DNA from 2 places in the Paenibacillus sp. JDR-2 genome. Region 1 is predicted to be linked to the other one. Evidence: riboswitches for the same ligand, from Rfam matches in the RefSeq annotation. Region 1 holds a riboswitch; the other holds the start of a gene.
The links. A riboswitch is a leader RNA that binds a small molecule or an ion and turns the genes downstream of it on or off. The one in region 1 is predicted to bind FMN.
Positions count from the first base shown of each region.

Region 2: linked by a shared signal. The riboswitch ahead of PJDR2_RS10305 (DMT family transporter) and the one ahead of ribD (bifunctional diaminohydroxyphosphoribosylaminopyrimidine deaminase/5-amino-6-(5-phosphoribosylamino)uracil reductase RibD) in region 1 are both predicted to bind FMN.

Region 1 covers NC_012914.1:2,721,738-2,737,878, reverse strand. The annotation lists gene PJDR2_RS12015 (spore maturation protein) at 1-244, opposite strand, end outside; gene PJDR2_RS12010 (nucleoside recognition domain-containing protein) at 237-935, opposite strand; gene PJDR2_RS12005 (D-alanyl-D-alanine carboxypeptidase family protein) at 1,033-2,214, opposite strand; gene ytfJ (GerW family sporulation protein) at 2,327-2,800, opposite strand; gene PJDR2_RS11995 (DUF2953 domain-containing protein) at 2,934-3,623, opposite strand; gene PJDR2_RS11990 (MetQ/NlpA family ABC transporter substrate-binding protein) at 3,831-4,679, opposite strand; gene PJDR2_RS11985 (methionine ABC transporter permease) at 4,725-5,402, opposite strand; gene PJDR2_RS11980 (methionine ABC transporter ATP-binding protein) at 5,399-6,394, opposite strand; gene scpB (SMC-Scp complex subunit ScpB) at 6,620-7,240, opposite strand; gene PJDR2_RS11970 (segregation and condensation protein A) at 7,209-7,988, opposite strand; gene ribE (6,7-dimethyl-8-ribityllumazine synthase) at 8,065-8,535, opposite strand; gene ribB (3,4-dihydroxy-2-butanone-4-phosphate synthase) at 8,578-9,735, opposite strand; gene ribE (riboflavin synthase) at 9,771-10,442, opposite strand; gene ribD (bifunctional diaminohydroxyphosphoribosylaminopyrimidine deaminase/5-amino-6-(5-phosphoribosylamino)uracil reductase RibD) at 10,458-11,564, opposite strand; FMN riboswitch at 11,811-12,018, opposite strand; gene PJDR2_RS11945 (peptidylprolyl isomerase) at 12,050-12,481, opposite strand; gene lysA (diaminopimelate decarboxylase) at 12,535-13,863, opposite strand; gene PJDR2_RS11935 (spore germination protein) at 14,002-15,645, opposite strand; gene PJDR2_RS11930 (stage V sporulation protein AB) at 15,677-16,111, opposite strand; gene PJDR2_RS11925 (stage V sporulation protein AA) at 16,098-16,141, opposite strand, start outside.
Region 2 covers NC_012914.1:2,375,217-2,391,357, forward strand. The annotation lists gene PJDR2_RS31870 (sensor histidine kinase) at 1-165, shown strand, start outside; gene PJDR2_RS10245 (response regulator) at 143-1,759, shown strand; gene PJDR2_RS10250 (ABC transporter substrate-binding protein) at 1,878-3,305, shown strand; gene PJDR2_RS10255 (carbohydrate ABC transporter permease) at 3,391-4,287, shown strand; gene PJDR2_RS10260 (carbohydrate ABC transporter permease) at 4,306-5,190, shown strand; gene ptsP (phosphoenolpyruvate--protein phosphotransferase) at 5,354-7,114, opposite strand; gene PJDR2_RS10270 (HPr family phosphocarrier protein) at 7,130-7,390, opposite strand; gene nagE (N-acetylglucosamine-specific PTS transporter subunit IIBC) at 7,498-8,949, opposite strand; gene PJDR2_RS10280 (PTS sugar transporter subunit IIA) at 8,974-9,459, opposite strand; gene PJDR2_RS10285 (PRD domain-containing protein) at 9,501-10,361, opposite strand; gene PJDR2_RS10290 (glycosyltransferase family 2 protein) at 10,681-11,439, shown strand; gene PJDR2_RS10295 (NAD-dependent epimerase/dehydratase family protein) at 11,479-12,369, shown strand; gene PJDR2_RS10300 (LLM class flavin-dependent oxidoreductase) at 12,577-13,638, shown strand; FMN riboswitch at 13,730-13,892, shown strand; gene PJDR2_RS10305 (DMT family transporter) at 14,075-15,007, shown strand; gene PJDR2_RS10310 (Gfo/Idh/MocA family protein) at 15,084-16,070, shown strand.

The sequences.
Region 1 (16,141 bases):
AATCAAACAACGGACGCACGGCGCCAAGCATCAGATCCATGGCACCGGAAGCGCGGAACATACTGATGGCCACCATCATGCCAACCAGCGAGGGAATAATGTTAATAGCAGTGCCAAAGCCGTCTTTTGCGCCTTCAATAAAGGTTTCGTATACAGGGACTTTCCGGAATGCCGCATATAAAGGAATAAATACGATAATAGCAGGAATAAGCCAAGCCGAAATGCGGGTAAACAACTCAAACAATATCGCCACCCCCCTTAACTGCCGTGACAGCCGAAATTGGAGGATCCATTGTGGTATGAGCCGGCAAGGCCTTGCCGGACGTTTTACCTGAAGTCAATTTATTTGCCGGAGGCGGCCCAGACCTCCTGCGGTACCATCGGTCCGCAAGAATAGCGGCGCCTGTCGCAACAAATGTTGCCGCAAGCGTTGTACCGACAATTTCCGCAGGGTTAGCCGAACCGTAATTCATCCGGATTGCAATTAATGTTGTAGGAACAAGCGTAATACTGGACGTATTTAACGCCAGAAGGGTGCACATAGCCGGTGTTGCCGTCTCCTGATCGGGATTAAGCTTTTGCAGCTCCTGCATCGCTTTAATCCCCATTGGTGTGGCGGCGTTGCCTAATCCGAACAGATTAGCGCTTAGGTTGCTCATGATATAGCCCATCGCGGGATGATTGGCCGGAACGTCCGGAAATAACCATCTGACAACCGGACTCAACAGCTTGGCCATCTTTTTCAGCACCCCTGCATCCTCCGCAATCCGCATCATCCCCAGCCAAAATACCATAATGCTGATTAGCCCGAAGCTGATGGTTACTCCCGATTTAGCGCCATCGAACGCCGCCTGCGTCACTGCGTCAATCCGACCGTTAATAGCCGCCACAACCACGCTTATAACAATAAAAAACAACCATATCCAGTTCACCATAATTGGCTTACCTCCCCCGATTAGCCAAGCGTAAACGCTGCCGATGATAAGCATTCGTTCCGCGTGTGAAATACAAGCAGCGAAAACTGCCTATATTTCAAAATAGTGCACCGATAACAGCAGTTATCGAATGTATGAAGCTTTCATGCTCTCTGGAAGCTTTTTTATAATCAAGAAGCAATGCGGCATCCGACATCGGCTTGCGCTCCGGCAAGCTCATTCTTGCGCTTCCGATGTCATATACGGGAATGGATCCGATTTTCTGATCGTTCAAATACCATTCAAGCGCGCCGCGTTCCCCGAGCTTATAGTTCATCGTTGCCATATCAAGAACGATCAGCCGGGATTGCAGACTGCCCCGTTCCTCTTCGGCTAACGGATAATAGAAAGAATTCCCCACCGCTAACGGGTATCCGGCAATCGTCTGGCCCTTGCTTGCCACTTCCATCAGCGGATAATGCTTAAAGCCCCAGTCCAGCATTTGACGGTGGTCTACCCAATCATCCCGGTCATTCAACGTTACGGCAGCTAGTTGCTGTCCGTCTCGCGTCGCCGAGCTGACCAGACAACGCAGCGCTTTTTTGGTATAACCGGTCTTAACGCCATCCGCACCCTCATACATAGCCAGCATTTTGTTTTTGTTCGTCCAGCTGTATTGCCACTTCTCATGAGGATTCGGGACGCTTTTGACCTTGGTGCTCACGATTTCAGCAAATACCGGATTCCGAAGCGCGTATGCCGTCAGTTTGGCAAGGTCATTGGCAGATGAATAGTGTCCTTCTACATCCAGACCATGCGGGTTTTTGAATTGGGTATGCGTTAAACCAAGCATCTCGGCTTTCTCGTTCATGAGATGGACAAAGCCTTCTTCCGAGCCTCCTACATGCTCGGCGATTGCCGTTGCCGCATCATTGCCTGAACGCAGCATAAGTCCATACAGCATATTGAGAAGGGTCATTTCCTCACCCAGCTGCAGATAAATGGAAGAGCCCTCTTTGCCAACCGCTCTGCTGCTCGTCTTCACTCGCTCTGACAGCTTACCATGCTCGATTGCGACTATTGCAGTCATGATTTTTGTCAGACTGGCTATCCGCATCGATTGGTCTCCATTTTCGCTATACAGAATTCTACCCGATTTCACATCAACCAGCGCCGAACCGTTCGCGCTAGTGTGATAAGGATTTGGTGCCGCGTACACGGATGCCGTAAAGCTTGTCCCCCAAATCAAACTTGCTGCCCATAAGGCGATTCCTATCCGGCGAAGCTGTCTTCCTATCACGTCTTTCGCTGCTCCTTTCCTATCGTCAGCCCTCACCTTGTACAGTATATGCTTAGAATGGGCAAATTAAGACATGCCCTAAAACGAAAAACTGCCCTTGCGGGCAGTTTCCCTAGATGAGGGTGTCGTTACCATCTGTGATATAGTCGTGTTCGTGTTTGCCGGCTGATGTCCTGAACATATGCTGCACTTTATCGAATACGACAGGAGCCGAATCGATAATGCGCTCCATCAGATGCGTTTGGTTATCAAGCGGTACAATCTTCACGCCGTGCGTACCAACCACAAGAAAAGCAATTGGCGTAATCGAGACGCCCCCGCCGCTGCCGCCGCCAAACGGCCCTGCAGCCCCGGCATTATGTTGGTTATGGCCGTCAGATGACGAAGAGTGATCATGCGAGGCAGAGCCGTCGAAGCGGATATCGCTGCCGCCAGCCACGAAGCCGAAACCTACCTTCGAGATCGGCATAATGATGCTGCCATCCGGCGTTTGAACAGGATCGCCGACAATCGTATTGACGTCGACCATCTCTTTGATATTTTCCATTGCGGTCTGCATGAGGCCTTGAATCGGATGTTCTGGCATTGTGACTCCTCCTGAAGTTAAATTGTGTTTGTGCGTTAAGGATGAGGACTCGCCTACACTTTTGGTATTGTGCTCAGTCCGGGTATGGACTATGTATGAAGCCAAACGTTAGCCTCGAATCAGCCCTAAGCGTTTATGCTTTAAACAGCAAGCTTCGCCAAGCCTGGACGCCTTCTTTTGCATTCCTTAGGCGAACAAGCAGGTGCAGGCCTGCCATGATGGCATTGCCTAAACCAATCTTGGCGATACAGGTCCATTCTGTTCGGAAGCAAGTATGCGCATACACAGGCTGCACCTCCACTCTCGGCTCGGCACTCAGCTTCACAAATTGGGACAACACACCCAAGGTCGTTGTTTTTACCGACCACAGCGCGCCTGTCGCCATTGCCGTCCACATCGCATCACCCGTGCCTACGTAGCTGAACCATTTCCACTCCTCCAGCCTGACCTTTGCTAACGTTTGCTTCGCCCAATGAGAGAGGTTGTACGTCAATGCGGCGGCGCGCTTATATTTCTCGATTCCAACCATTACGCGGTGAGTGTCAATTTCATCATTCTTCTCGTCCTTGCTGCTCATGCCGATGCTTGTACCCATTAAATGCTCATGCAGACGGATCGCCTTGCCGCTGAAATCAATTGAACGTATCTTCAGCTTATAGCGCAATAATCCGAAGAGCGCCTTGAAATTGATCTCGATGTCGTCATTTTCCCCATCGCGTCTCATCTCTCCTTGGATCACAACCGGCGATACCAAGGCAATGAGAAGGAAAAGCACAATAATGAGACCGGCCGCGAGTACCCAAACATACGGATAACCGATCATTCCATGCTTCCTCCAGCTTTATGAAAAATAGGTTACTTGTAGTATGGCTTGGCTATTTAATTTCATGCAAAAAAACCCCAGGATGCGAGGATCCTAGGGGTAATATACGGAATTAGTAAATAATAGGCGAATTTGTTTAGTAATCTTCTAGATTGATAGATAAAAATAAACCGTACAGATTAATGCACGGTTTATTTAAAATACGGATTATTTAAACGCGGGAACAATCGCGCCCGCATATTTGTCTTCGATAAATTTCTTCACATCCGGGGATTGCAAAGCCGCAGCCAGTTTCTTCATGGCGTCGGAATCTTTGTTGTCCGGACGGGCAACCAGAATATTTACGTAAGGCGAATCGCTGCCTTCGATGAAGATAGCATCCTTCGAAGGAACAAGATCCGCTTCGAGCGCAAAGTTGGAGTTGATCAGAGCAAGATCGACTTCTCCCAAAACGCGCGGAAGAGTAGCGGCTTCTACCTCGGTAATTTTCAGGTTTTTCGGATTTTCGGTAATGTCGTGCACGGTAGCTGCAACGCCAACGCCGTCTTTCAGCTTGATAACATTATTAGCAGCAAGCAGTTGAAGCGCACGGCCTCCGTTTGTCGGGTCGTTTGGAATTACCACTTTAGCGCCGTCTTTCAGTTCATCCGCGCTTTTGATTTTTTTGGAATAAGCGCCCATTGGCTCAATGTGAACGCCCGCAACGCTTACAAGATCATAACCCTTGTCTTTGTTGAATTGGTCAAGGTACGGCGTATGCTGGAAGAAGTTTGCGTCCAGTTCTTTCTCGTACAGTCGCGTATTCGGTTGAACATAATCGTTGAATTCTACAACTTCAAGATTAATGCCTTGTTCCTTCAAAGCAGGCTTGATGAAATTAAGAATTTCCGCGTGCGGCACCGGAGTTGCGCCAACCTTCAAGGTTACTTCTTTTACTTCATTGCCGCCATTGCCGGCAGAAGTGTTGTTCGTATTGCTCTCTTCCTTCTTAGCGCCGCATGCGGATAACGCAATGACAAGCGTAAGGGCAAGCAGGATAAAACCAAATTTCTTCATTTCCGTTTCCTCCACCTTCTGTATGTTGCTTCTATGATGTCCACCTTACTTCCGGCTAAACCGGCGAACCAAATGGTCGCCTACCATCTGCAGGAGTTGAACCAAAATAATGAGCATGGCTACCGTTACGATCATAACGCTAAGCTGGAATCTTTGATAACCGTAGCGCAGGGCAAGATCACCGAGACCGCCGCCGCCAATAACGCCGGCCATAGCCGTATAAGACACAAGCGTTACCGCCGTAATCGTAATTCCCGCCAGCAAGCCCGGTCTTGCTTCAAGCAGCAGGACGCGTCTGACGATATCCCATCTGGAAGCGCCCATCGCCTGCGCTGCTTCGATAACGCCTTTGTCCACTTCGCGGAGAGATGTTTCCACCAGTCTGGCGAAAAACGGCGCTGCCGCAACAACAAGCGGCGGAATCGTGCCCTGTACGCCTAGGGTCGTACCGGTCAGAATCTTTGTCATCGGCATAATCAGAATCATTAGAATGACAAACGGTACCGATCGCAGGATATTAACTACAAACGATAACAAACCGTACACGATAGGCTGTTCAAGCAGCTGTTTTCGGGAAGTCAAGAAAAGTATGATCCCGATTAACAAGCCGAGAATGACGGTAAATATCAGCGAAGCGCCAATCATCGTCAAGGTGTCTTTGGTTGCCGGCCAAATATCTTCCCAGCGCACCTGGCTCCAGTCAATCTTCTGCTTCAGCATCATTTCAAATCACCTACTTCCAGCCCTTTCGCCCGAAGCTCGTCAAGCACCCTGTCAATCTCTCCGTTATCGCCGATAAACTCGATGACCAGCTGTCCGTAAGGCGTATTCTTCATGCGGGAGACGGTTCCTTGCAGGATCGTAAACTGAACGGAGGTTGATTTGACCGCGTTAAACAAAAGCGGCTCGTACGTAATCTCGCCAACGTAATTGATTTTGATGAGACGGCCGCTCCTCGTATCAATAAGCTCACGCGGATCGAAGGAGTCCGCAATCTGGCTGACGAAATCCTTCGTAATCGAATGCTGCGGCTTCAGGAAGACATCCAGAACATCCCCCATCTCGACGATCTCGCCGCCGTCAATAACGGCAACGCGGTCACAGATCGAGCGGATGACATGCATCTCGTGCGTAATAAGCAGAATCGTGATGCCCAGCTTTTGATTAATGTCCATCAGAAGCGACAAAATCGCGTTTGTCGTCTGCGGATCAAGCGCCGAGGTAGCCTCGTCGCACAGCAGCACATCAGGATTGTTCGCCAGCGCTCTGGCGATCCCCACGCGCTGCTTCTGGCCACCCGAGAGCTGCGCCGGATATTTATCCGCATGCTGCTCCAGCCCTACCAGCTTAAGCAGCTCGTCTACCCGTTGCTTTACTGCAGCCCTTGGCATCTTCGCAAGCTCAAGCGGAAACGCGATATTATCGCGAACAGTCGCCATCGACAAGAGATTAAAGTGCTGAAAAATCATTCCGATTCTGCGGCGTTCCTTCTGCAGCTGCGTGGACGACAGCCGGGTCAGCTCCACTTCGCCTACCTTAACCGTCCCCGATGTTGGGCGCTCCAGCAAATTCACGCAACGGAGCAAGGTGCTCTTGCCTGCCCCGGAATGTCCGATAATGCCGAATATTTCACCTTTATTAATGGTCAGGCTTATATTTTTAACAGCTTCCACGCTATTTCCGTAAGTTTTTCTTATGTCCAGAAGCTCAATCAGTGGTATTACCTCCTGCTATCCATCGTATGCCATTACTGCTAGAATCCCCTGATCAAACAGGTTCATCCTTTCCTTTATAAAAAGAACAACCGCCATTATAACCAACTTTCATCGCGATTGTCACTAGATAAAAAAGTAAAAAAGTCCGTTATCCCGCTTCTGCGGGAAATAACGGACCAATTGTTCAACATTTCGACCATTCTTTAGAAAAACCTGACATTCCGTTTATTCCTTGTCTTCATGAACCGGAATAAACTCGTCAATCGTTGTTTGGCGTTCGCCCAAACGCTCGAACAGCATTTGCGTCTGTTCCTCGAGCGCCTCTTCGATATCGACTTGTTTAGGTTCCGGCAAGGCTTTAATATTCGGCAATCCAAAATAATCCAGGAATGATTTCGTTGTTCCGTACAAAATCGGCCTGCCGATTGCCTCGGCCCGTCCGACCTCCTCAATTAAATCCTTGGACACAAGCGATTGAATCGCCCGGTCGCTCTTGACGCCCCGGATCTCCTCAATGTCGATACGGGTAATCGGCTGGCGATAAGCCACAATGGACAAGGTCTCAAGCGCTGCCTGCGACAGCTGGGAACGCGTCGGCGTATACGCCATGCGCTCAAAGTAGGTGGCGTGGTCCGGATTCGTAGTCATCCGGTATGCCCCGGCTACCTCCGTTACCTGCACCCCGCGCTGCTCGCGAGCCAAATCCCTGTGAAGATCGTACACAAGATCGGCCGCCAGATCAGCTTCAAGCTGCAAAATATCGGCTAGCTGCCGTTTGTTTAGTCCTTCGTCGCCTGCCATAAACAACAGGCCTTCAATAATCGATTTCAACTTCGGATAATCCATTGTCCGCCGCTTCTCCTCTCCAATGAATGACGATATCATCAAACAGCTGATGCTGGAAGCAGCGAATATGTTTCATCTTCATCAACTCCAGAATAGCAAGGAACGTCACAACAACCTCATGCTTGTTCATATTCTCGCGGATCAGACGGGAGAACCGTACGATCTCGAACTGCTTCAGGACTTCAACAATATCCCGAATCCGGTCCTTAACCGAGATTTCATCCCGTTGCACGGTTGCCACGATGTTGCGGCGCGCCGCTCTGCGCAGCGCCCGCTGGAATGCGGCAATCAGATCGGAGATATGCAAGCCCTCAAGCGGATTGACGATCTCTTCTTTCATATACGGCGTCATATCATCCGGCTCGCGGGAATAAATAAGGCTGCGCTCCAGTTCCTTCTCCCGAAGCTGCTCTGCAATTTGCTTGAATTTACGATATTCGACCAGCTTCTGAATAAGCTCGTCCCTCGGATCAAGGCCGTCATCCGGCCATTCTTCATAGAAGTCCTCGAAGACGGGAGGTTTGGGCAGCAGCTGATTGCTCTTGATGGCAAGCAGCGTTGCCGCCATAACAAGGAATTCGCTTGTCAGCTCCAGCTCCAATTCCTTCATCGCATTTAAGTAATCCATGTATTGATCCGTTATTTCACTAATCGAAACCTCATGGATGTCGATTTCTGACTTATCGATAAGATGAAGCAGCAAATCGAGCGGTCCTTCAAAGGATTCCAACTTGTAATGCATCGTCACTTCTTACGATCCCCCTGCCATGCGCAAATGGCTGACGTCCTATAACAAGTAACGCAGCATAATTTGAGCTATTACTCTAATTATGCAGTAATTTCGACAAATTTGCCATCTCTATTGCAGAAACAGCCGCTTCATAGCCTTTATTTCCGGCTTTTGTGCCCGCACGCTCAATGGCTTGCTCGATCGAATCCACCGTCAATACGCCAAAAATCGTTGGCACGCCTGTTTTCAGGGCGATTGCGGCAACGCCTTTCGCAGCTTCGTTGCACACGTAATCAAAGTGCGGAGTTGATCCCCGGATAACGGCGCCAAGCGTGATAACGGCATCGTACTTTCCGCTTTCCGCCATTTTTTGCGCGATAAGAGGAATTTCAAATGCGCCCGGTACCCAAGCGATATCCACATCGTTGTCTTGCGCGCCATGGCGTTTGAAGCCGTCAAGCGCACCGCTGAGCAGCTTACCCGAGATAAATTCGTTAAAACGTCCAACAACTACCCCAAATCTAAGTCCTTCCGATACTACGCTTGCTTCAAATACGTTTGGCATGTTAAGCCCTCCTGGTCATTATGACTAATATTTTGGCTTGCTTTACTTCTTGCCGGCTTCGCGGATTTCAATCGGCACCCGTTCAACGATCTCGATTCCATGGCCTTCGAGGCCTCTGATCTTGCGCGGGTTATTCGTGAGCAGCCGCATCTGGCGGACGCCAAGGTCTCGCAGTATTTGTGCCCCCACGCCGTAATCGCGAAGATCCATCTTAGGCTTGGCATCTTTTTTGTCCCCGCCCTGATCGAGCTGGGAATAATTCTTCAGCTTATTTACAAGCTCTTGACTGTCCTGACGCATGTAAAGAAGAATGCCGCTGCCTTCTTCATTGATTTGCTCAAGCGCCGACTGCAGCTGCGGCCCGCATTGGCAGCGGTGTGAATGGAAGACATCCCCTGTCAGGCATTCCGAATGAACGCGGACAAGCACAGGCTTCTCCGGATCTATCCGGCCTTTGACATACGCGATATGCTCTTTGCCGTCTGCCTGATTAGAGAAGGCAATCGCCCGGAAATTCCCGAAGTCCGTCGGCATATCAACCTCTACGATGCGGTCAACAAGCTTTTCCTTGGCGTTGCGGTAAGCAATCATTCCTTGGATGGTGATCAGCTTCAGGTTATGCTTCTCTTTGAATGCGATCAGATCCGGAAGACGGGCCATCGTCCCATCCTCTTTAATAATCTCGCAAATGACTGCCGCAGGCTCCGAGCCGCACATGCGGGCAAGGTCGATTCCGGCTTCCGTATGGCCCGCGCGGCGAATGACGCCGCCATCCTTCGCAACCAGCGGGAAAATATGTCCCGGCTTGCGGAAATCCGTTGCTTTCGTCGTTGGGTCAATCAATGATTTGACCGTCTGCGAGCGTTCATAGGCTGAGATACCCGTCGTCGTGGATACGTGATCCACGGATACCGTAAAGGCTGTGCCATGGTAATCCGTATTATGCTGGACCATCGGCGGCAGATCAAGCTGCTCGGCGCGTTCCCGCGTAATAGGGACACAGACCAGGCCGCGTGCTTCCGTAATCATGAAATTAATAACTTCAGGAGACGCGGTCTCCGCCAGGGCAATCAAATCCCCCTCGTTCTCGCGGTCTTCGTCGTCTACTACGATAATCGGCTTGCCTGCTTTCAAATCCTCCAGCGCGGCTTCCATCGAGTCAAACACATTTTCTTGCAGTTCCAGCTCTTGTCTATTCATCAATTTCCCTCCCTGCTATCCGGTTACCCTAGTATTTATAGAAAACCATTCTCGCTTAAAAAGGCTGCGCTAAGCTTTGATTCCGTCCGCCCGGAAGAACCTGAACTGCCGGCGGGTTTGTAATGCAGAAGATGATCGACGTATTTGCCGATGACATCGCATTCGATATTGACCGAATCGCCGGCTTTCTTGTTCATCAGCGCGGTTTCCCCCAAGGTATGCGGGATCACCGATACCGAGAAGCCTGTGGCATTGGTACTGACCACCGTTAAGCTGATCCCATCAATCGTAATAGAACCCTTAGGAATGACATACCGCATCATTTCGTCGTCAGACAGCCGAATGGCGAACACAACCGCATTCGCATCCGTCTCCCGGCCGGTGATCATGCCAACTCCGTCGACATGCCCCTGCACGATGTGACCGCCGAATCGGCCTCCGGCCAGCATTGCCCGCTCCAGATTCACGTCCTGGCCCGGGCGGAGCTGATGCAGATTGGACTTCCGGTATGTCTCCGGCATGACATCCGCATCAAACGATGTCCGGTCGAAGGAAATGACGGTTAAACACACGCCGTTTACGGAAATGCTGTCGCCAAGGGCAACCCCTTCCGTAACCTTTGAAGCTTCTACCGTCAGAACCATCGCTTCGCCTTGTTTCTTAACCCGTCTTAAAGTGCCAACTTCCTCAACCAGGCCGGTAAACACGGGCACTCCCCCAATCTATTCATTACCGTATACAGGATATCCCGATATACAAATATCTTCTCCTGCCATTTCCACCTTCACATGATCCAGTTCAATGGCCTCCGACATTTTCTCGAACCCGGCGAACGTAAAGGTGCCGGGGGAGTCAAGCCCGCCGATAATCTTTACTGCCATGTAGATCATAATCTTATCGATTAATCCGGCTTCCAGCATAGCCCCGTTAAGTTTGCCGCCGCCCTCCAGCAGAATCGAACCAATCTCCAGCTCGCCAAGCTTGCGCATTGCTTCAGCCAGAACAACCTGCTCTCCGTCACCGCAGCGGATGACTTCGACGCCGGCTTCGGTCAGCGCCTGCTCTCGAGAAGGATCAGCCTTCGCAGATGCGAGTACAATCGTGCGGGCTAAGCCGTCCGTCACTACTCTAGCATCCAGCGGCAGGCGAAGCTGACTGTCCACAATAATCCGAACCGGATGAATCGCGGGAACAGCCGCGCGGGTCGTCAGTTGAGGATCATCCGCAAGCAAAGTACCAATGCCCACCATAATCGCCTCGTGCTGGTGGCGCAGCGTATGCACCTGCTCGCGTGCGGTAGAACCCGTAATCCAGCGGCTGTCTCCCGTATGGGAAGCAATTTTCCCATCCAGCGTGCTTGCCGTCTTTAACGTTACATAAGGCAGCCGGGACGTAATGTATTTGTTGAATTTCTCGTTCATGCTCCGGGATTGTTCTTCAAGCAGACCAACCTCAACTTCGATGCCTTCCTCCCGGAGACGCGCGATCCCTCTGCCCGCAACCTGCGGATTGGGATCAGTGGTCGCCACAACGACACGAGCAGCCTTTGCATTAATAATGCGCTCGCAGCATGGCGGTGTTTTGCCATAATGGCTGCACGGCTCAAGGGTTACATACACCGTTGCCCCTTCCGCTTCGTCACCGGCCATCTGCAGCGCGTGTACCTCTGCGTGACCTGTTCCCCGCTTAAGGTGGGTACCAACGCCAATAATCCGTCCGTCCTTCACAACAACGCAGCCAACAACCGGATTAATGCCGGTCTGCCCGGAGGCTTTAGCGGCGAGTTCAAGAGCAAGACTCATATAATACGAATCGTTTAAAATTTCCATAAATGCAAAAACACCCCCATTAGCCAGCTTAGCCAACGGGGGTGGGAAAAATAACCATTCCATGCTTGCAAAATAAAGCTATTCATACACAAACGGCTATGCAGCTCCAAAAAAGAACCGCAAACCTTTCGCGGATGAAATATAAGTCCAGTAATACTTTCTTATATTTCAAACAAACCTATCCCACTTGTGAAAATAAGCACAAGAAAAATAAGCATGAACGCTCATACGCAAACGCATCAAATGTGTCCCCTTCTCCCATCCAGACTATACTGTCGGTCCCGGATTTGCACCAGGTCCACCGTTCCTTCCCGCGCAATGCGATGAATCGCTCTTGCATGGGATGGCCCGGGTCACGGACTGACGAGAAAGCGCCGCACGCAGGTGACTCCTGTTGTGCAGACGCCGCTCGATCACCGCCGGTTGGGATTTTCACCCTGCCCCGAAGGTAAGCCACAAACTATAAATTTGTTAGTATCTTAACATTAAACTTCGTAAACTTCAACCTTTTGCATTTTGTCGCGTCCTTTAAACGCGTCAACATGCTCCATGCCTTTGGCAACTTTGCCAAATACCGTATGTTGGCCGTCAAGATGCGGCTGCGGCTGGTAGCCAATGTAGAACTGGCTTCCGCCTGTGTTGCGGCCTGCGTGTGCCATTGCGAGCGAACCGCGCTCATGTTTGTTCGGGTTGATCTCGCAATTGATCGTGTAGCCAGGACCGCCTGTGCCAGTACCGTTAGGGCAACCGCCTTGCGCAACGAAGCCAGGAATAACGCGGTGGAATACCACGCCGTTATAGAAACCTTCGTTTGCAAGCTTTTCGAAGTTTGCTACCGTATTTGGAGCATCTTGTTCGAACAGGTCGAGAATAACTTCTGCACCGTTCTCAAGTGTGATTTTTGCTTGTTTAGCCATGTGTAACATCTACCTTTCTATGTCGAATAAGACTACGTTACCAAAAATCTCCCTCACTTAGCAAGCGATTTGAGAAGTCTTGCCGGAATTACGTCGTTACCGACGATATTTTCGAGCGATTCCCGCTGTACAACAAGGTCGGATTGGCCGTCTTTTACGAAGACAACGGCAGGACGGCGGAAACGGTTGTAGTTGCTCGCCATCGAGTAGTTATAAGCGCCTGTGCAGGAGACGGCAAGCAAGTCGCCCGTTTCCGCTTTTGGCAGCTCAAGGTCGATAATGAGCTTGTCGCCGCTCTCGCAAGCTTTGCCTGCGATTGTAACGGTTTCCGTATTGGCTTCGTTAGCGCGGTTCGCCAGGATCGCTTCGTACTGGGATTGATACAGGGCAGGACGAGGGTTATCCATCATGCCGCCGTCCACCGCGATATATTTGCGTACGCCAGGGATGTCTTTCATCGTGCCTACGGTATACAGAGTTGTGCCCGCATCACCAACGATGCTGCGGCCCGGCTCAACCCAAATCTCAGGCAGCGGGAATTCCGCGGCCGAGAAATTCGAAATAACCGCGTCGGTAATGGCGGCAACATATTGGGCTACAGGAAGCGGAGTGTCGCCTTCCACGTAACGGATGCCAAAGCCGCCGCCAAGGTTGATCACCTTAAAGGTAAGCCCCAGCTCGTCGCGGATTTGAACGGCGAACGCTACAACTTTATCAACTGCCATGCGGAAGCCGTCAACTTCGAAAATTTGGGAGCCGATATGGGAATGCACGCCCAGAATTTCAAGGTTCGAGAGCTCAAGTGCTTCCTGGATTGCTTGCTTTGCTGCACCATTGCCAAGATCAAAGCCAAACTTCGAGTCTTCTTGGCCAGTCGATATATATTCATGCGTATGTGCTTCTACGCCCGGTGTAATACGGAACAGGATTTTCACTTTTTTGCCTTTGTCTGCGGCAAGCGCATTCAGCATGCGCAGCTCTACAAAGTTGTCTACAACGAAGCAACCGATATTGGCGTCCAGCGCCATGTTGATTTCGTCCGGCGTTTTGTTGTTGCCGTGGAAATGGATGCGGGCTGCTGGAAAACCTGCTTGCAAAGCCGTATACAGCTCTCCGTCGGATACAACGTCGAGCGACAAGCCTTCTTGATCGGCAATTGCGCACATCGCCATAACCGAGAACGCTTTGCTTGCATAGGCAACCTGGAATTTCAGGCCGGATTCCTTAAATGCGGATACATATTCATTTGCCCGTTGACGAATAAGCGTCTCGTCGACAATATAGAGCGGCGTGCCGTACTCTTTCGCCAGATCCGTTACATCAACTCCGCCAATCTCCAAATGTCCCTGGGCATTAATTTTGCTTGTGCCATGTAAGTACACGAATTATGCTCCCCCTCAGATATCTACTACAGGAACGTAATAGAAGTTGATTACGATTTGCACCAATAGCCACAGTATATCGCAATCTAACCTTGAGAGAAATGGATAAATTCACATTTGATTTGTATTTCTTGGCCTCTATTCGGTCCGCGGCATTTTGTCGCTTTGCTGCGGGCGGAGAAGGTTTGGACGAGTCCGGTTTTTAAGTACCGGCTTCCTCAGGATGATGTTCATCATCGCTCTGTAATCAAACGGAATAAACGGCCACATATACGGGCGGTTGAACGAACGCTGCATGCACAGCATCATCAGAATCGCAGTCGTAGCGATAACAAATCCCGGCGCGTTAAACAACGAGACGGCGACGATCAGCACAAGCCTGACGATCCGGTTCGCAAGGCCCAGCTCATAGCTTGGCGTCGCAAACATCCCGATGGCCGCAATCGCCATATAGAGAATAACCTCGTTAATAAAAAGCCCGGTCTTCACCGCGATATCGCCAACCATGATGGCCGCGACGAGGGAAACGGCCGTGGCGAGCGTGGACGGCGTATGCACCGAAGCCAGCCTCATGAGATCAACGCCAATTTCCACGATCAGAAACTGTACGATAAGCGGCAGCTTGCCGATTTTTTCCGGTCCGAGGAAAGCTAGAGCCTGCGGCTTAAGCTCCGGATGGACCACGAACAAGAGCCATAAAGGCAACAGGAACAACGAAGAGAAAATCCCTAGAAAACGGACCCACCGCAGATAGGTTCCGATAAACGGAGTCTGCCGGTTCTCCTCGGCATGCTGGATCAGGTCAAAGAAGGTTGTCGGCAGAAGCATCGCGCTTGGCGAAGTATCCACGAATACCACAACGGAGCCTTCCAGCAAATGGGCGGCAACAACATCCGGGCGCTCGGAATACCTTACGAGCGGGAACGGATTCCACCCCCGTTGAACGGTTGCTTCCTCCAGCTGCTTATCCGCAAGCGGCAGCCCGTCAATATGCACCAGTTTGATTTTATCCTTAATCGATTTGACTAACTCGGGATCCGCAAGGTCGTTAATATAAGCAATACATATATCGGACTGCGTCCGCTCCCCGACCCTGAGAAGCTCGTAACGGAGCTGGGGATCACGCAAGCGTCTGCGAACGAGCGAAATGTTCGTCATCAGCGTCTCGACAAAGCCGTCGCGGCTGCCGCGCACAACGCGTTCTAGCGACGGCTCCTCCGGATTGCGCGCCGGGAAGGCTTTGGCATCGATAATGATGGCTTGCGGTTCTTTATCAATAAACATCGCCGTTGAGCCGGACAAGACAAAGGTCAGCATTTCATTCCATTTTTCCTTTTTCTCTACCTGTGCCGCAGGCACATACAAGTGCAGGAAATCATGAAAAGCATCGCCCGTTATATCATCCGGCTGCAAATAAGTAAGCCTCTTCAAAATTTCGGTCAATACCGTATCCTTCGCCAAACCATTCATGTAGAAAAAGGCGACACGCCTTTCTCCAAACGTCATTTCCCGCACGACGATGTCAAAGCTCACTTTATACCCGACTTCGTTCTCCAGACGCTCGAAGACCTCGTCCAGACTGTCTGGGATAACATCATCCTCACCACCGTCCGCCTTTTCATGTCTCGCAAGCGACTGGTCATGCTGAGCCGTCCGTTCGGTTAACTCAAAAGGAGGAGTCGGGATTGCCATTCCCTGTTCTTCGTTTTTCTGTGATTCCGGTATGTACATAAACGGGGGTTCCCCGTTTTTTTGTTCCCGGTCCTTCTCCCGGTCCGTCATCGTCATCAACCTTTCGTGTCTGTTTTACTTGCTACCACTGGAAATACAGCCAATCAAACAAAGAGCCCAGTGTTTTTCCCAGCACCATTGCCATCACAAGACCAACCAGATAATCGGATAGATTCATTCGTTTCGCCAGAATCGGCAGCACGTTCATAACCTCTGTCAATGCTCCTGCCAGCATGCCGACGAACATACCGGTCATAAGACCGGAAATGGTCAGAATAATCGCCTTCGGCAGCGCCAACCGCCAGTCCATAAAATCAGCGAAGGTCCAGTACATAGAACCGCAAATGACAGCCGTCTCGAACCATATGGATACGCGATAAGCGTAAGCGATCTGGGCAAGCCTCGGGATAAGATCGAGTATAATCAGAAAGGCGACCAGTCCGCTCCCGACCGCAAGCCCCCCGGAGAGTCCGAGCAGCATGACGAATACGTGCATCAGCCAATCACCCATCGTCATCGCCCCGCTCTCCATGCTGACGGTTTTTTT
Region 2 (16,141 bases), 350 kb from region 1:
CCCACCCAGAAGACGGGATATGCGCTGCGTAATATTTATCACCGGCTGCAGCTTTATTATGGCGAAGACTCCGAGATGACCTTTGAAAGTATCCCGGATCAGAAAACTTCTATTACACTAACGATCTCAATGAAGGGAAGAGATGGGTATGGAGAAACGGTTTAGCATGTGTGTATTGGACGATATTATAAGCGTAATAGACGGGATATCCCTTGGAATCCCTTGGGCTAATTATGGAATTGAGATTATTGGTACTGCTTTAGACGGCGACGAAGGGCTTAAAATGGCTTTAGAGCTGAATCCGGATATCCTCTTGACGGATATTAGGATGCCGGTCATGGATGGTCTTGAATTAACGCGCAGAATAATAGAAAAGTCCCCGGCATGCAAAGTCATCCTTCTAAGCGGCTATACGGAATTCAGCTATGCTCAGCAGGCGATTCGATACGGGGCTTTTGATTTTGTAGCTAAACCTTTTTCAATGGAGGATATTATAGAGGTTGTCTTAAAGGCAACGGAAGAGATTGAGCTTGAGCGGAGCAAGCATAAAAGAATATATGAGATGGAAGCCAGAGTGAGAGAGAGCAAGCCTCTCCTCAGGCAGGAATACTTTAATCTGCTCATTCGTTATTCTTCAAGCGAGGAGAGTGCCAGGGCAAAGTGGGATTTTCTTGAAATTGATTTAAAGAGAGAGGGCTTTGTTGTGATGGTCGCCGAAATCGATCGATTTTCGAAAACCATTCAAACGCTGCCTATCGGAGAAGTAGAGCTCACCCGTTACGCTTTGCAAAATATTTTGGAGGAGACGATTAACGAATATACGCAAGGGGTCGTATTTAGAGAAAGCATGAACCGTCTTGTTATCATCTACAATTCTACAGATCAGATAGAGTCTGGAGCATTAGCCGAGATTTGTTGCAATAATTGCGCGCTATACTCGCGTCATACCGTATCCATCGGGGTGAGCCTGAGCACAAACCTTATTTCGGAAATTCATCTCGGCTATCAGCAGGCCATAAGCGCATTGTCTTATAATTTTTATACGGGCGGCAACGGGGCATTTCGTTACGGCGATTTTGGCCAAATGAGTCAGCATTTACGCACGTATTCGTTAGACCAGGAAAAGGAGCTTCTTTTTGCCGTGCGTTCGGGAAATCAGGAGGCGGCTCTTGGTGTATTGCAGCAGATTTATGAGGATTGCGCTAAAATACAGCCGCTGCCGAATCCGCAATATCTGATCACGATGTATGATGAATTGGTTTATATGGTCCTGAGAGTATTAGAGGAAAAACTGCATAAGGAAGATTTGCAGGAGTTAAAAGCGGAGATTGAAGCGCATAAGAAGACAGACCGAATGTCGCTGCTAGAATTGCAAAAATCTCTTGAGCAGCTATGCATGAATGGCTGCGTTTTACAAGATAAACATAGAACAACAGAAGCTGAGCGCATTATACATAGGGCTATTGAATACATGAAGGGAAATCTTCATTTGGACTTATCGGTGAATGAATGTGCCACGCTGGTGCATTTGAGCAGCAGTTACTTCAGCAATTTGTTCAAAAAGGTTACTGGTCAAACGTTCCTTCAGTTTGTAACGAATGAGCGAATTGACCAAGCCAAACTCATGCTAATGAAAGGACATCAGGTGCAGGAGGTTGCAGCTGATATTGGTTATGAGGATCGGCGGTATTTCAGCGAGGTATTCAAGAAAAATACGGGAATGACCCCCTCAGAGTTCAAACAGGCTTATTACAAATAGGAGGAAAGACCGTCGGAAAACCCCCCTTCAAGATAGGTTTATCCCATTATGACATTGGTTTTGGTTAACTATAATTATTGATATAACCGGTATAAAAAACGAAGGGGTTGAAACGTTCATGTTAAAAAATACTCGAATCGTTGCTGTAGCTGCAGTCCTTGCTCTTAGTTTAAGCGCGTGTTCCTCAGGCAACGGGAATTCTACGAATACGTCGAAGGGGACAAATGAAGCAGCACCACAGTCGTCTAATGATGCGTCTGCGCAGGGAACAACGAAAGCCGAAAAGGTTAAGCTCAACTATTGGACAGAGGATCGGCATGATTTGACCTACATTCAAGAAGTTGTCGACAGGTTTAACGAAACCAATACAGACAATATTGAAGTAGAGCTGAAAGGACTGTCCGAGAACTATAACCAGTCCGTTGATATTGCATTCTCAAGCAAGCAAGCACCGGACATTATTAGAACGACCCCAAGCAACTTTATTCCTTTCGTGAAGAAGGGGTATCTGGAGCCTCTGGATGGATACTTGAATGATGAGATGAAGACGAAATTTCAACCAGCTCTTGTTGATAAATCAAATATGATGAATGGCCAAATTTACTCCCTCCCCAACTACGGCTATTCAAGCCGGCTCATTTATAACGTTGATCTTTTTGAAAAAGCCGGTATCACAAGCCCTCCAACCACATTAAACGATATGGTTGAGGTTGCGAAAAAACTTACTGAGGCAGGAAAGGATATTGGTGCCTATGGCTTTGCGATTAACTTTAAAGGAGCAGACAACTCTTTTGAGAAAGCTCCAAGGTCGATCGCCGAGTTGAGCGGCCTTGGCGGTTATGGCTACGATTTCAAAACAGGCAAATATGATTTTTCAGGATTTACAGACATCATGAAGGCATTTAAGCAAATGAAGGATGACGGCAGTATGCTTCCGGGCGTAGAAGCTCTGGACATTGATCCGCTGCGTGCTCAATTTGCTGAAGGAAAGATTGGCATGTACCTGTCAATTTCCGCGGAGCCATATGTCTATCAAACGCAGTTCCCGACAAAAGTGAATTGGTCAGCGGCTTTGCCTCCTACGATTAACGGTAATATTGCAGGAGTAGCGGGTTACTGGAAAACAGGTCCATGGCTTTCCATCAGCAGCCAGACAAAAAATAAAAAAGAAGCATGGACATTCTTGGAGTATATGTACAGTGACGAAGTATTGAAAACCTATTATGAAGATGGCTATGGCATGTCTCTTCTACCGGAAATTGTGGCGCAGTCTAAAAATCCGGAAATGCCTGGTGTTGCTGGATTCCTCCCTACACAATACGATGGATTGTGGCCTATATCGCCAAGCGTGACGGTAGAAGGAACGAGTTTCTCGAACCTATTTATTAAATATGTGATTAGCGGCGGAGATTTGGATAAGATGATTTCGGATGCCAATACGCGATACAATGCCGCGCTTGATAAAGCTAGGGCGTCTGGAGATGTAACAACGGAAGCCATGCCGGACTTTGATGCGAAGAGCATGCAAGGAATGTTAGTCAAATAATACTTCTAATGCATGGATCATGCCAAAAAAGGATAGGAGCATTTCGTATGCCCTATCCTTGTTATTTAAGGAGATGAAATCGAACATGACCAGTCTACGCAAATTAGGAGAGTCTTACTCATTTATTTTGCCCAGTCTCGTATTCACTGTGGTTTTAGGGATTTATCCGATTTTATGGGCGATTAGATATATGTTTTATGATTATCAAGGATACGGAGAAGAAGTATTTATCGGATTTGGTAATTTTGCTAATTTGATGAGTGATGGAGCTTACTGGAGCTCAGTTGTAAATACCGCGGTCTATGCGATGGGAAAAATTATCATCACGATTCCTTTATCCTTAATTCTGGCGGTGATTTTAAATAAAGGCCTTAAAGGTAAAAATTTTTTGAGAGCTATTTATTTTATGCCAACGGTACTGAGTACCGCGGTCATTTCTATCGTGTTTTTTAACATTTTCAATTCTTACAACGGAATATTAAATCAATTTTTATTAAAATATCATATCATCTCAAATAGCATTGATTGGCTTGGACCCGATCTAGCCATGGCAACCTCTATTATCGTTGCTATTTGGGGGGCAATAGGAAACTATATGCTCCTATTTCTCGCCGGTCTGCAAAACATTCCGGATGATGTCTATGAGAGCGCTTCGCTAGACGGAGCGAATGCTTCTCAGAAATTCTTCTACATTACCATCCCCATGCTGGGGCCAGTGCTTCAAATGATTATTATGCTGGCGATTACCATATCCCTGAAAGGTTACGAGAGTATTATGGTCTTAACAGAAGGCGGGCCAATCGGGCGAACAGAAGTTATGTATCTATACGTTTATCGGATGTTTTTCCCGATATCCTCTAGTTCGACCATGATTCAACAAATTGGCTATGGCAGCGCTGTAGGCTTTATGTCTGCCGTAATCGTCGGACTCATCACGGTAGGTTATTTCTGGTTATCCAAACGTTTAAACCGTATTTTCTAGCCTAGGGGGTTAGCTGTAATGAACACAGCACCAGCAACGAATACCGCTCCGATAACTAAAATTGGCAGGCGAGCGAAACGTATATTTTCAGGCTTCATTCTTTGGGTGTTTCTTGGAATAGTTGCCGTTTTTACTGTTTTTCCAGTACTCATTACGATATTTGGCTCTTTCAAAACAAATGCGGAGCTGACGGCGGGTGCTACCATTCTTCCAAGCGTTTGGCATTTCTCTAACTACTATGATGCTTGGAAACAAGCAGACTTTGCCAAATTCACTTGGAATAGTTTATTTATTAGTACGATTACGACGATTGGGACACTGTTGTTGGCCTCGATGGCTGCCTATGTGATAGATCGCAGAAATTTTTTCGGAAAGAGCATTTATGTTAGTCTTCAAGCGGCGACGATGTTTATATCAATTGGTGCCGTTGTCATTAGGCCGCAATTCGAGCTTATGGTGAAATTGCATCTGAATTCCTCGTTATGGGGGATTATCTTTATTCTAATGAGCGCTCATGCTACTACCTTTTTTATTCTAATCGGTTTCTTCAAAGGAATCCCTCGGGATTTGGATGAAGCGGCTCATATTGACGGATGTAATTTCTTTTCGGTATATTGGCGGATTGTTCTTCCGTTATTGAAACCGGGCTTAGGCGTTGCGGCATTATTTGCTTTCCGGAATGCTTGGAATGAATATATTCTGCCGCTTGTTTTTACAATGACAAACCCTAAATTACAAACTTTGACGGTTGGTTTAGCAGATTTAAGATACGGTACGACTGCAGCAACCCAAACCCACTTAATTATGGCGGGTGCCTGCTTATCGATTTTGCCGATTCTAATCGTGTATGTTTTTGCCAATAAATCTTTTATGCAGGTAACAGGCGGTTCCGTTAAAGGTTAACCACATGGATATGACAAATTCCGTTGGGAATCGATCAGAGCGGAAATTTTCCTTGGTGTTTTCATTGTGGGGATAAAATGTCGTAATGCCAAAAAATCCCGATCAGCAGTTCTGATCGGGATTTTCGTTAGTGATGATTGGTTGAAAGCTGTTTTCTCATTGATTAAGCCAAGAGCTCCGGAACCTGCTGCTCCACAAAGGAACGCACGGCTTCCGCATCGTCGAGATCAAGCACGGCTTCCGCAACGGAAGCAAGCTTAGCGCGGTCAAGACGCGAGAGAAGCGAGCGGGCGGGGAGGACGGCGGATGCGCTCATGCTGAACTCATCCAGTCCCATGCCGAGCAGTATCGGAATGGCAATTGGCGTTCCCGCCATTTCACCGCACATGCCGACCCACTTGTTTTCATTATGAGCTGCGCTGATTACCTGATTGATCAGCCTGAGGACAGGAGGGTGGAGGGGATCGGATAAGTAACCAAGCTTCGGATTCATCCGGTCTGCCGCCATCGTATATTGCACAAGGTCATTGGTGCCGATACTGAAGAAGTCGACTTCCCGGGCGAACCGGTCCGCCATTTGGGCGGCAGCCGGGATTTCAATCATAATGCCAGCTTCAATCTGTTCGTTGAAAGCGATATTTTCGCCTCTGAGCTCCTCCATGGCTTGCTCGAGCAGAGCTTTGGCCTGGCGCCATTCGCCGAGCGTAGCAATCATCGGGAACATGACCTTCAGATTGCCGTAGGCGCTTGCGCGCAAAACGGCTCGCAGCTGGGTCTTGAACAGCTCAGGCCGATCCAGACAAATCCGGATCGCGCGGTAGCCGAGGAACGGATTGTCTTCCTTCTCGAGCTGCAGGCTTGGCAGCTCCTTATCGCCGCCGATGTCCATCGTCCGGATGACGATGGGGGCATCTTGCCCAAAGGCTTCGGCTGCTTCCTTATAAGCCGTGAACTGCTCCTCTTCGGATGGCAGATCGGGACGGCCCATGTACAGAAACTCGGTACGGAACAGGCCAACGCCTTCGGCGCCTTGTTCATGCGCCTGACGGGCGTCTTGCACGGAGCCAATGTTAGCGACCAGTTCAACCTGATGTCCGTCCGCGCTAACCGAAGGCTTGCCGCGGAATTGCTCAAGAAGCAGGCGTTGTCCCGCAGCTTTTTCTTGCAGCGCTTGATAACGGGCCAGCTCTTCGTCTTCCGGCTCGACCAGAACAAGTCCGGCCGCGCCGTCTACGATAACGAGCTGGCCGTCCTCAATATTCATCGCTTCATTACCGGCGCCTACAATTGCAGGGATGCCGACCGAACGGGCAATTATCGCGGAGTGGGAGGTACGCCCACCGACAGCGGTTACGAATCCGCCGATGACAGATGGATCAAGCTGGGCCGTATCCGACGGCGTCAGATCGAAGGCGAACAGGATAGATTTCTCATTTGTATTTGCGTCTATTGATGCGGAAGCAAATTCATCGGCGTCCGTGCCGTGACCAAGCTTGCGGACGACGCGGCGGCTGACATCGCGGACATCCGCCGCGCGCTCCCGCAAATATTCGTCATCCAGGGAGGCGAGCATTTCGGCTACTTCTTCGCCGGATTCGTTCATCGCCGATTCCGCCTTGTAACGTTGTCCGCGGATCCGTTCCTGTGCCGCGCCAATCAATTCTTCGTCTTCAAGCAGCATCAAATGCGCTTCGAAAATTTCGGCTTCCTTCTCGCGCCCGTCCGCAATCATGCGGGCATGAAGCTCTTCAAGCTCACTACGCGCTGCCGCCACAGCAGAATCGAAGCGGCTGAGTTCAGCCGCTTCTTCACCTGCTTCGACATAAGTAATCCCTTGAGGAACAGCCTCTTCGCGGAGGATAATCGCCCGGCCGATTGCATAACCTTCCGACGCGGCGATCCCTTTTATCTCGGTTGCCATCATTTGAGTGCCTCCTTACTATGCTTCTACAGAAGCCAGTACAGCACCAATAGCGTCAACCGCAGCTTCAGCTTTTTCTCCTTCGGCACTGACGGTTACCGTATCATTTTGCTTGGCTCCGATCGACAGCACGTTAACCAGGCTTTTTGCGCTGACCTTACGTCCGCCTTTCTCCAGGTAAACGGTGCCTTCGCAAATTTTAGCAGCTTCAACGATTTTTTTAGCGGGACGGGCGTGGACGCCCGTCGGGTTCATAACTACGTATGCTTTCTCCACCATAAATCCTCCTAAAAAGAATTGCCACGCAAATGGCCTTGTTTGGGCTATTTGTGGTGATTCTTACTTCGTAAGTTTAAGTTAAGTGATTCATCCTATTATTTATCTGATTACATGCGTTTTTTAATTTGTTCTTTCAACCGTTCCGACTGCGTACCGAAAATCGCCTGCACGGCGCCTTTCCCGAGACGCATAACGCCTGCCGCTCCAAGACGCTTCAGCTCAGCGTCGTTTACCGCTTTCTCGTCTTTTACGATCAGACGGAGGCGGGTGATACAAGCATCGATGCTCTCGATATTGCCGGAACCGCCGAGCGCAGCAAGGACCTGACTCGCTTTATCGTCGCCCGCACCTGCCGGAGCTGCATCCTTGGCGCCTTCTTCCACCAAGTCATCGTCTTCGCGGCCTGGCGTTTTCAGGTTGAGCTTCACGATTACGACGCGGAACAGGACATAGTACACCACAGCGTAAACGAGACCAATCGGGATAATCATCCAGCCCTTCGTGGAGAGCGGATAGTTGATCGCGTAGTCAAGGAAGCCGGCCGAGAAGCCGAAGCCATGATGAATGCCAAGCTCAACGACAAGCCATGCGGAGATACCGGTCAACACGGCGTGGATCACGTACAGCACCGGTGCCACGAACATAAACGCGAATTCAAGCGGCTCTGTAATACCCGTCAGGAACGAAGCAAGAGCGGAGCCGATAAAGATGGAAGAGACAAGCTTGCGTTTTTCCGGTTTTGCCGTATGAATAATCGCAAAGGCAGCAGCCGGGAGGGCGAACATCATGATCGGGAAGAAGCCTGTCATGAACATGCCTGCAGTTGGGTCGCCTGCAAAGAAGCGGTGCAGGTCGCCGTGAACGACGTTGCCGGCAGCATCCGTGTAGTCGCCGATTTGGAACCAGGCGATTGCGTTAATGACATGGTGCAGACCAAACGGAATGAGGAGCCGGTTGGCCGTCATGAAGATAAACGCGCCGACGCCGCCAAGGTCAACAATCCAGCGGCCGAACGTATCGAGCCACGATTGGACAGGTCCCCAGATGAGACCAAAGATAAGACCTACGATAACCATTGCAAACGAGGTGATAATCGGAACAAAACGTTTGCCGCCAAAGAAGCCGAGCCAATCCGGAAGCTTGATGTCATGGTACTTGTTATAGAAGTAGGAAGCGACAAGACCCGCAATGATACCGCCCAATACACCCATGTTAAGCGTTGTGTCTTTATCCACGAGACCCGTGAATACGGTTGGGATTTTGCCCAGCACGTTCGTAAGAACAAGATACGCGATAACGGCGGCAAGCGTTGCAACCGCATCGCCGGCCATCCCGATCGCAACGCCAATCGCGAAGATGAGAGGCAGGTTGTCAAAAATCGCGGAGCCTCCCGCTGCAAGGAACGGAGCGATATAATGGTTCAGGAAGTCGCCGAACTGGCCAAATCCGAAATCCTTTACATAATCGATGTTGCCGAAACGAAGCAGAAGGGCTGCCGCAGGCAAAGCTGCGACGGGAAGCATTAGAGATTTACCGATCTTTTGCAAAAATGCGAGCATCTTATCTCACTCCATGTCAATAGTTTAGGTTTTCAGAACAACCTTAATCGTATCCGGATCTCCGGCATTTACGGTTTTGAAGGTGCATTCCACTTTCTCCGCGCCTTCTTCGTTCGCTACGATAACCGGCGTTATTACCGGGTAACCCGCATCGCGGATTTTGTCCAGATCGCATTCGAGAAGGGTTTGACCCGCTTTGAAGGAATCGCCTGTCTTCACAAGCGCTTTGAAGCCGTCGCCGTTTAAGGCGACAGTATTGATGCCAACGTGAATAAGCAGCTGCAGTCCGGACGAATGCTCAATGATCAAGGCATGATGCGTATCGATCAAATGACTTACTACGCCGTCAAACGGCGCGATGACGCGGCCTTCCGTTGGCTCGATTGCAACGCCTTCTCCCATTAAACCCTGCGCGAACGCTTCATCAGGCACTTCGCTCAGCGGAACAAGCTTGCCGCTAAGAGGTGCAGCTACACTAACGGAATTCGATTTTTTGCCAAACCATTTCATATGATCTACTCCTTGCTATCCATGTTGTTGTCTGTCTATGTTCATTCTGCATCCACCGATCGGAACAACCGGTACAAATGCATCGCGAGATAACCGATCTCGTCGGAGGAGACCTTGACGTTTAGTCTTTCTCCGATCATTTGCGCGATTAATTCCGCCTTCTGGTGCTCAGTAGGTATTTTGTCTTTAATCTCTGCGGAGAACGGATTTTCGGTTTCCTTATTCTGCAAAATACGTTCCATCATATAACGCAAATGCATAATCAGCCTGGCATAATCCGAGCTCTTCTTAGACAATGGCGCTTCCCGCCAGCCTTCGATCCGCTCAACGATCTCGTTCATCAGCTCCGTCAGCTGAACCATCTGTCCTGCGGTTACGGACCCTGCTGCCGAATACACGTGATACGTTAGAAAACCAACTTCATCTTCAGGGATAGTGATGTCGAATTTCTCGCTGATCATCTTGGCTGCCTTGGCGGCGATCTTGAACTCCTGGGGATAACACATCTTTGTTTCATACAGGAAAGGATTGACGATTTCCATGCCGTTTCTTAACCGGTAGACGACAAACTGGATATGGCTCGGTAAGGCGAAGTACACTTTCGGATCGACAGGCGTTCCCAGCCGTTCCCGAATCTCATCAATGATCTGCTCGGAGATTTGCACCACTTCCGGGTCCAATTCCTCCAGTAGAGAATGGTAATGCAGCGCTTTATCCCGGTCGTCAAGCCGGTACCGCTTCTCAATTCGCGGGTCTTCGGCATCGATAAACTTCTGGCCCTTGCATGAGAAGCCAATGCCTTTGCCAAACAGCACGTATTCCCTCGATGACTTCGGTTCCATCGTTAGGATGACATTGTTGCCAACGATCCGATCGATCCGAAGTTGTCCCGTAAGTCCCACGTCAATCCCTCCTCTCAGTAGTAAATTCCCCATTTTGAGCACAAAAAAACCAAGAAAAGACACCGCCGTATTCCGGGCGGATACTCTCCTTGGCTCATGCCTAGTCGAACTAGTAACATGCCAAAAGGCTTGTTATATATTTGGCTCGTTATCACTATAAATCATGCAAGCGTTTACGTCAATTGAAAAATATTCACTCCTCCTATTCCTCTCCGGTGATTCTTGAGACCTACCTTACAAGAACCCTTCTAGTTGGTTTTCATATAATAGTAGATAAAGCATCCTTTAAGTTTTAGAGGGTCAATAGGGGGTGAAACAGATGGCGACGCTTATTTCTCACTTCTATAATGAGGCATATTTGCTGCCTTGGTGGCTGATGCATCATGTTCCCTTATTTGACCATGGCATTATGATTAACCGAGGGTCAACGGACAGATCTGCGGACATTATCCGGAAGCTCGCTCCTCACTGGGAAATCAGGGATTCCGTCGTTCCGGACTTCCATGCCGTTAAGGTCGACAAGGAAGTGATGAGTATCGAGAAGGCGGTATCAGGCTGGAAAATCGTGCTGAATACAACGGAGTTTCTCGTCAGCCGATACGGCATTCAGCTATTTCAGATCCTGGATTCGCTTGGCGGAAAAATGTATTCGGTGCGGACCATTACGATGGTTGATCCTCCAGGTTACTATACGGATCCTATCTATGCGCTGCCGCTGGTCAAACAACGCTATCACGGCTTATTCCCGGCAGATCCTCAAGCCTTGTATCACGGAAGATTTATTCATAAATACAGAAGCGGCGGATACACGGCAGGCAGGCATTGGACGACCAAACCTTATGAGGTGCTTCTGATTCCGGCTTTTATTATGAAGTTCTCGTTCAGCCCGTGGAATCACGCGATGCGTGCAAGAAAAATGCAGATTGGCCCCACGATTCCGGAAGATGCTTTGAAGAGCAATATGGGAAACCATCATCTATTTAATTTGCAGGAACTAGAGGCTAAATATTTAGCTCTTGCGGGAATTACGGAGGATTTGCGGCGTATCCCGGAATTCAGGTCGTTAAGATTACGTTAGCGTAGGTTACTTCTGATCGGAGGGAAGGGATGACTTGTGGTGCATAAGGTAGCCGTGACTGGCGCAACCGGCTGGATTGGCCGGTATGTAGTTGCTTTGCTGCTGGCAAAAGGGTATGAGGTTCATGCCACTTACAGAAAATCCAAGCTTGCATTAGGCGGGATTTGGCATCAGGTCGATCTGCTGAGCGCGGACGAGGCGGTACGGTTTATCGGGAAGGTAAAGCCCGATTCGTTAATCCATCTTGCTTGGGACGCCGTTCCTCCGGAATGTTACCGGTCCCTGGCCAATTATGAATGGACAAGGTGCAGCATGGCGCTTATTCATCAGTTTGTCCAAAGCGGCGGCAAGCGTATAATTGTAGCCGGAACGGGCGCGGAATATGTATGGGGAGAAGGGGGATTGTCGGAGAAGGAATCGCCGGATTCTTATATTCATGCTTATGCAGCCTGCAAAAACAGCCTGCGGGTCTGGCTGGAATCCTATGCCCGGATAGCCGGCTTTAGCTGCGCATGGGGCAGGTTATTTCATTTGTACGGTCCCCATGATCCGGGTAAAAGACTGGTGGCGTCTACGATTACTTCCTTGTTGAACAAGAAAGAAGCTTATTGCAGGTACGGCGGTCTGTACCGGGATTATTTGTATATCGAGGACGCGGCGGATGCACTGGTTAGTCTATTCGAAAGTCCCTGCGAGGGAACAGTAAATATTGCAAGCGGACAGCCGGTTCAACTGGAGCGCATGGTCAGATTGATCGGCAGCCTTATAGGAAGCGAAGCAAATATCAGAATTGGCGATGAGCAGCCGGAGGAGCCAGTTGTGGTATTGGCGGACATTTCTAGACTTGATTATGAAGTGTTGTGGAAACCCGCGTTTTCATTGCCCCTAGGTTTGGAACGGACTATAAAATGGTATTCGGATCGGCCTTAACAGGAGTGCTGTGCCATGTCCGATATGGTCAGCTCTTCTTTTTTTGCGAGTAAGCTTGACGAATTCGTCATAATTAGGCACAATTACTTACTAGAGACTTCACTTACTATACGTATACTACTTACTTTACGTACATGAATAGGAATGGAAGCAATGTCAATCATTAGACTATTAGATCACGGTGGCATTGCTGAGGAGGACATATGGATGGTTTCATCAGGGAATGACGGAAATTTTGAGTTTGGCATTTACACTTTAGGCGATCTTGCGGTTGATTCCCGTACGGGCGGGCTCAAGAACGCGGGAGAACGAATGAAGGAGATTATCCGGGCAGCCAAAGTTGCGGATGAAGCGGGCATTAACGTATTTGGAGTAGGCGAGCATCACCGCCTGGACTTTGCTTTATCCTCGCCGCCGGTTATTCTTGCCGCAATAGCGCAAGCGACCTCCCGCATTCGTCTTACAAGTGCAACTACGGTACTAGGGACGGCGGACCCGGTAAGGGTATTCGAGGATTTTGCGACGCTGGATCTCATCTCTGACGGGCGTGCTGAGATTATCGCGGGCCGCGGCGCTTATATCGAATCGTTTCCGCTCTTTGGCTTTGAGCTGGATGACTATAAAGAATTGTTCGCTGAGAAGCTTGAATTAATGAGACAGCTTAATTTGTCGGAACGGATTACATGGAACGGCCGACTCCGCAGTCCTTTGGAGGATGCGGAAATTGCTCCGCGTCCGAAGCAGGCGGCGATCCCGATCTGGGTCGGCGTAGGCAGCACGGCGGAAAGCGCGGCTCTGGCCGGTCGGCATGGGGCAGGCATGGCACTGGCGCTGCTTGGCGGAGAACCGTCGAAATACAAGCATCTTGTAGACTGCTATAAGGAAGCAGGGGTCGCAGCGGGCTACCGGAAAGAAGAGCTGAGGGTAGCGATTACCGGTCACTGTTATGTTGCGAAGACAACCGGGCAGGCGCTGGATGAATTTTATGCCGGCTATTCGGTGTACTATTCCCAGTTCATGGGCGGCAAGGAGAACGGAACTCCACTCTCGCGGGAGGACTTTGAGAAGCTGGCGGATTCGCTTGCGATCGGCAGTCCGGAGCTGATTGCGGAGAAGATTATTGCTCAGCATAAGCTGTTTGGCCATTCCCGCTTTATGGCTCAGATGGACATTGGCGGCATGCCTGCCGCGCAGGTGGAGTCTTCGATCCGATTGCTGGCGAAGGAAGTTGCGCCGCTTGTCCGGGAAGCCCTGCAAATAAAAGTGTAGTTAAACGATTGCTAAAACTCACTATTCATACTAGACAACTCGGAAAAACAGCGTTATACTCAATCCAATCATTTAAAAAATTTAATGGAATAAGGATCTTCGGGGCAGGGTGAAATTCCTGACCGGCGGTAAACGTTAATTCTGCTTGGCAGAGGATAGCAAAGCCCGCGACTCCCTGAGCTGACTAACAGCAAGGGGACTGACTTGGTGCAACTCCAAGGCCGACGGTATAGTCCGGATGATAGAAGATCGCTTAAGTAAGCCTGCAGAAGGCGGGAAACCGCCAATATGCATGTTTATTTGAGTTGGCCCCGATTCGCGAACAACCAAGCGGATCGGGGCTTTTTATTGCATAGCGAAACCGTCTGCTGCTCTTCTAGCCGAAGGAGCAAACGGTAACGCTTGCTCCGTCCTGTATTCAGAAAGGGTACTCATTATGAGCAATATTACCGCATCACCACTTCTTCGTACCAAATCTCCCGTTCGGCCGGAGTTTTGGCTGGTTGTCCTTGGAGCCGCGCTGTGGGGCGTGGATCCGGTATTCCGCATTATTTTGCTGAAAACATTAACTTCTACCCAGATTGTACTGCTTGAGCATATCATTTTGTTTATCGCCGCAGCCCCAGTGTTATGGAAGTTCCGCGCGGATCTCCGCGATGTTCGTCTCCGCCAGCTTGGCGCATTGCTGTTTGTCTCGTGGGGCGGCTCGGCTCTGGCAACGATTCTGTTCACGCAGGGTCTCGTTCATGGCAATCCCAACGCGGTCCTGCTGCTGCAGAAGCTTCAGCCGCTCTTCGCTATTGTGATGGCAAGGATGTTATTGAAGGAGCTTCTGCCTAAAAAAATCGGTCCGTTGCTCGTTCTCGCCATTGTCGGAACTTATTTGCTGACGTTTGGATTTACGCTTCCTTTTGGGCATGTCAATGAATTTGTTCAGGTCGGCAGCCTGTTGTCCTTAGGCGCTGCGGCGTTATGGGGCGGCTCGACGGTTATGGGGCGTTATCTGCTTGGCAGCATGAAATACGAGACGGTTACCTCTCTGCGATTTATGATGGCCTTGCCATTGTTGCTCGTCATTACCTGGTCGGAAGGAGCGGCATGGAAGCTGGCGGAAGGGACGGATCCGGTAGCTGTTATCGTCAATCTGCTGCTTCAGGCTTTGCTTCCTGGGCTCGTCAGCCTTCTTGTCTACTATAAAGGCCTAAGCAAGATCAAGGCCTCTTATGCGACAATCGCCGAGCTAAGCTTCCCGATGGTTGGCGTTCTCCTGAACTGGACGGTATTCGGCCAAGTGATTACTAGCGCGCAGATTGCAGGCTTTGTGTTTATATGGTTTACGTTGTTTTTCATTTCCAGGCAGCAGAATTAAGCGAGGACATATCGCTTTTAACCGCTTTCATATCGGGTCAATTGCTGATATACTGCGGTTGGAGGTGTAGGAAATAATGGAGAATAGAACGATTAAATGGGGCATTCTCGGCGCAGGCTGGATTGCATCCCAATTCGCCCGCGATTTGGCTTTTGCCCAGGATGCCGAGCTAAGCGCGGTAGGCTCCCGCTCGCTTGAGAAGGCGGCAGAGTTCGCCGGCAAATTCGGCGGTAAACGCGCGTATGGAAGCTATGAGGAGCTGGTGAACGATGCCGAGATCGACATTATTTATGTCGCGACTCCTCACCCGTCCCATAAGGAACACGTTCTGCAATGTCTTCGCGCAGGCAAAGCGGTATTATGCGAGAAGCCGTTTACGGTCAATGTAAAAGAAGCAGAGGAAGTCGTGCAATACGCAAGAGATAACCGCGTTTTCTTGATGGAAGCGATGTGGACGCGGTTCCTGCCGGTCATCCGCAAGGTCCGTGAATGGATTGCAGAAGGCCGTATCGGCGAAGTCCGGCTGCTGAAGGCAGACTTTGGATTCCGTACCGGAGTTAATCCGGAAGGACGTTTATTTAAACCGGCTTTGGCTGGCGGCGCGCTGCTGGATGTCGGCATTTATCCGCTCTCCTTCGCATCCATGTTATTTGGCGCAAAACCGAAGCAGATTCTTAGCACTGCTCATCTTGGCGAGACTGGCGTAGACGAGGAGAACAGCATCCTGCTATCTTACGAAGGCGGTCAGACCGCCCTGCTGAGTTCGGCAATCCGTCTGAACTCGGGCAGCGATGCTTACATAATGGGGACGGAAGGCTCCATTAAGATTCCTTCCTTCTTTAATGCCAAATCCGCAACGCTAATCGCAGCGGACGGTACGGAAGAAACCTTCTCGGATGACCGCACGACACTTGGTTACGTGTATGAGGCCGAAGCGGCAGGACAATATCTCCGTGAAGGCAAGCTAGAGAGCGAGGTTATTTCGCTGGACGAAACCCTACAGCTGATGCGGACGATGGACGAAATCCGCGGGCAATGGGGACTGCGTTATCCATTTGAATAATAGATAAAGAAAAGGACCGGTTCTGTACCGGTCCTTTTTGTCTTAGAATAAAAAAGTGGCCCGTATTCGGG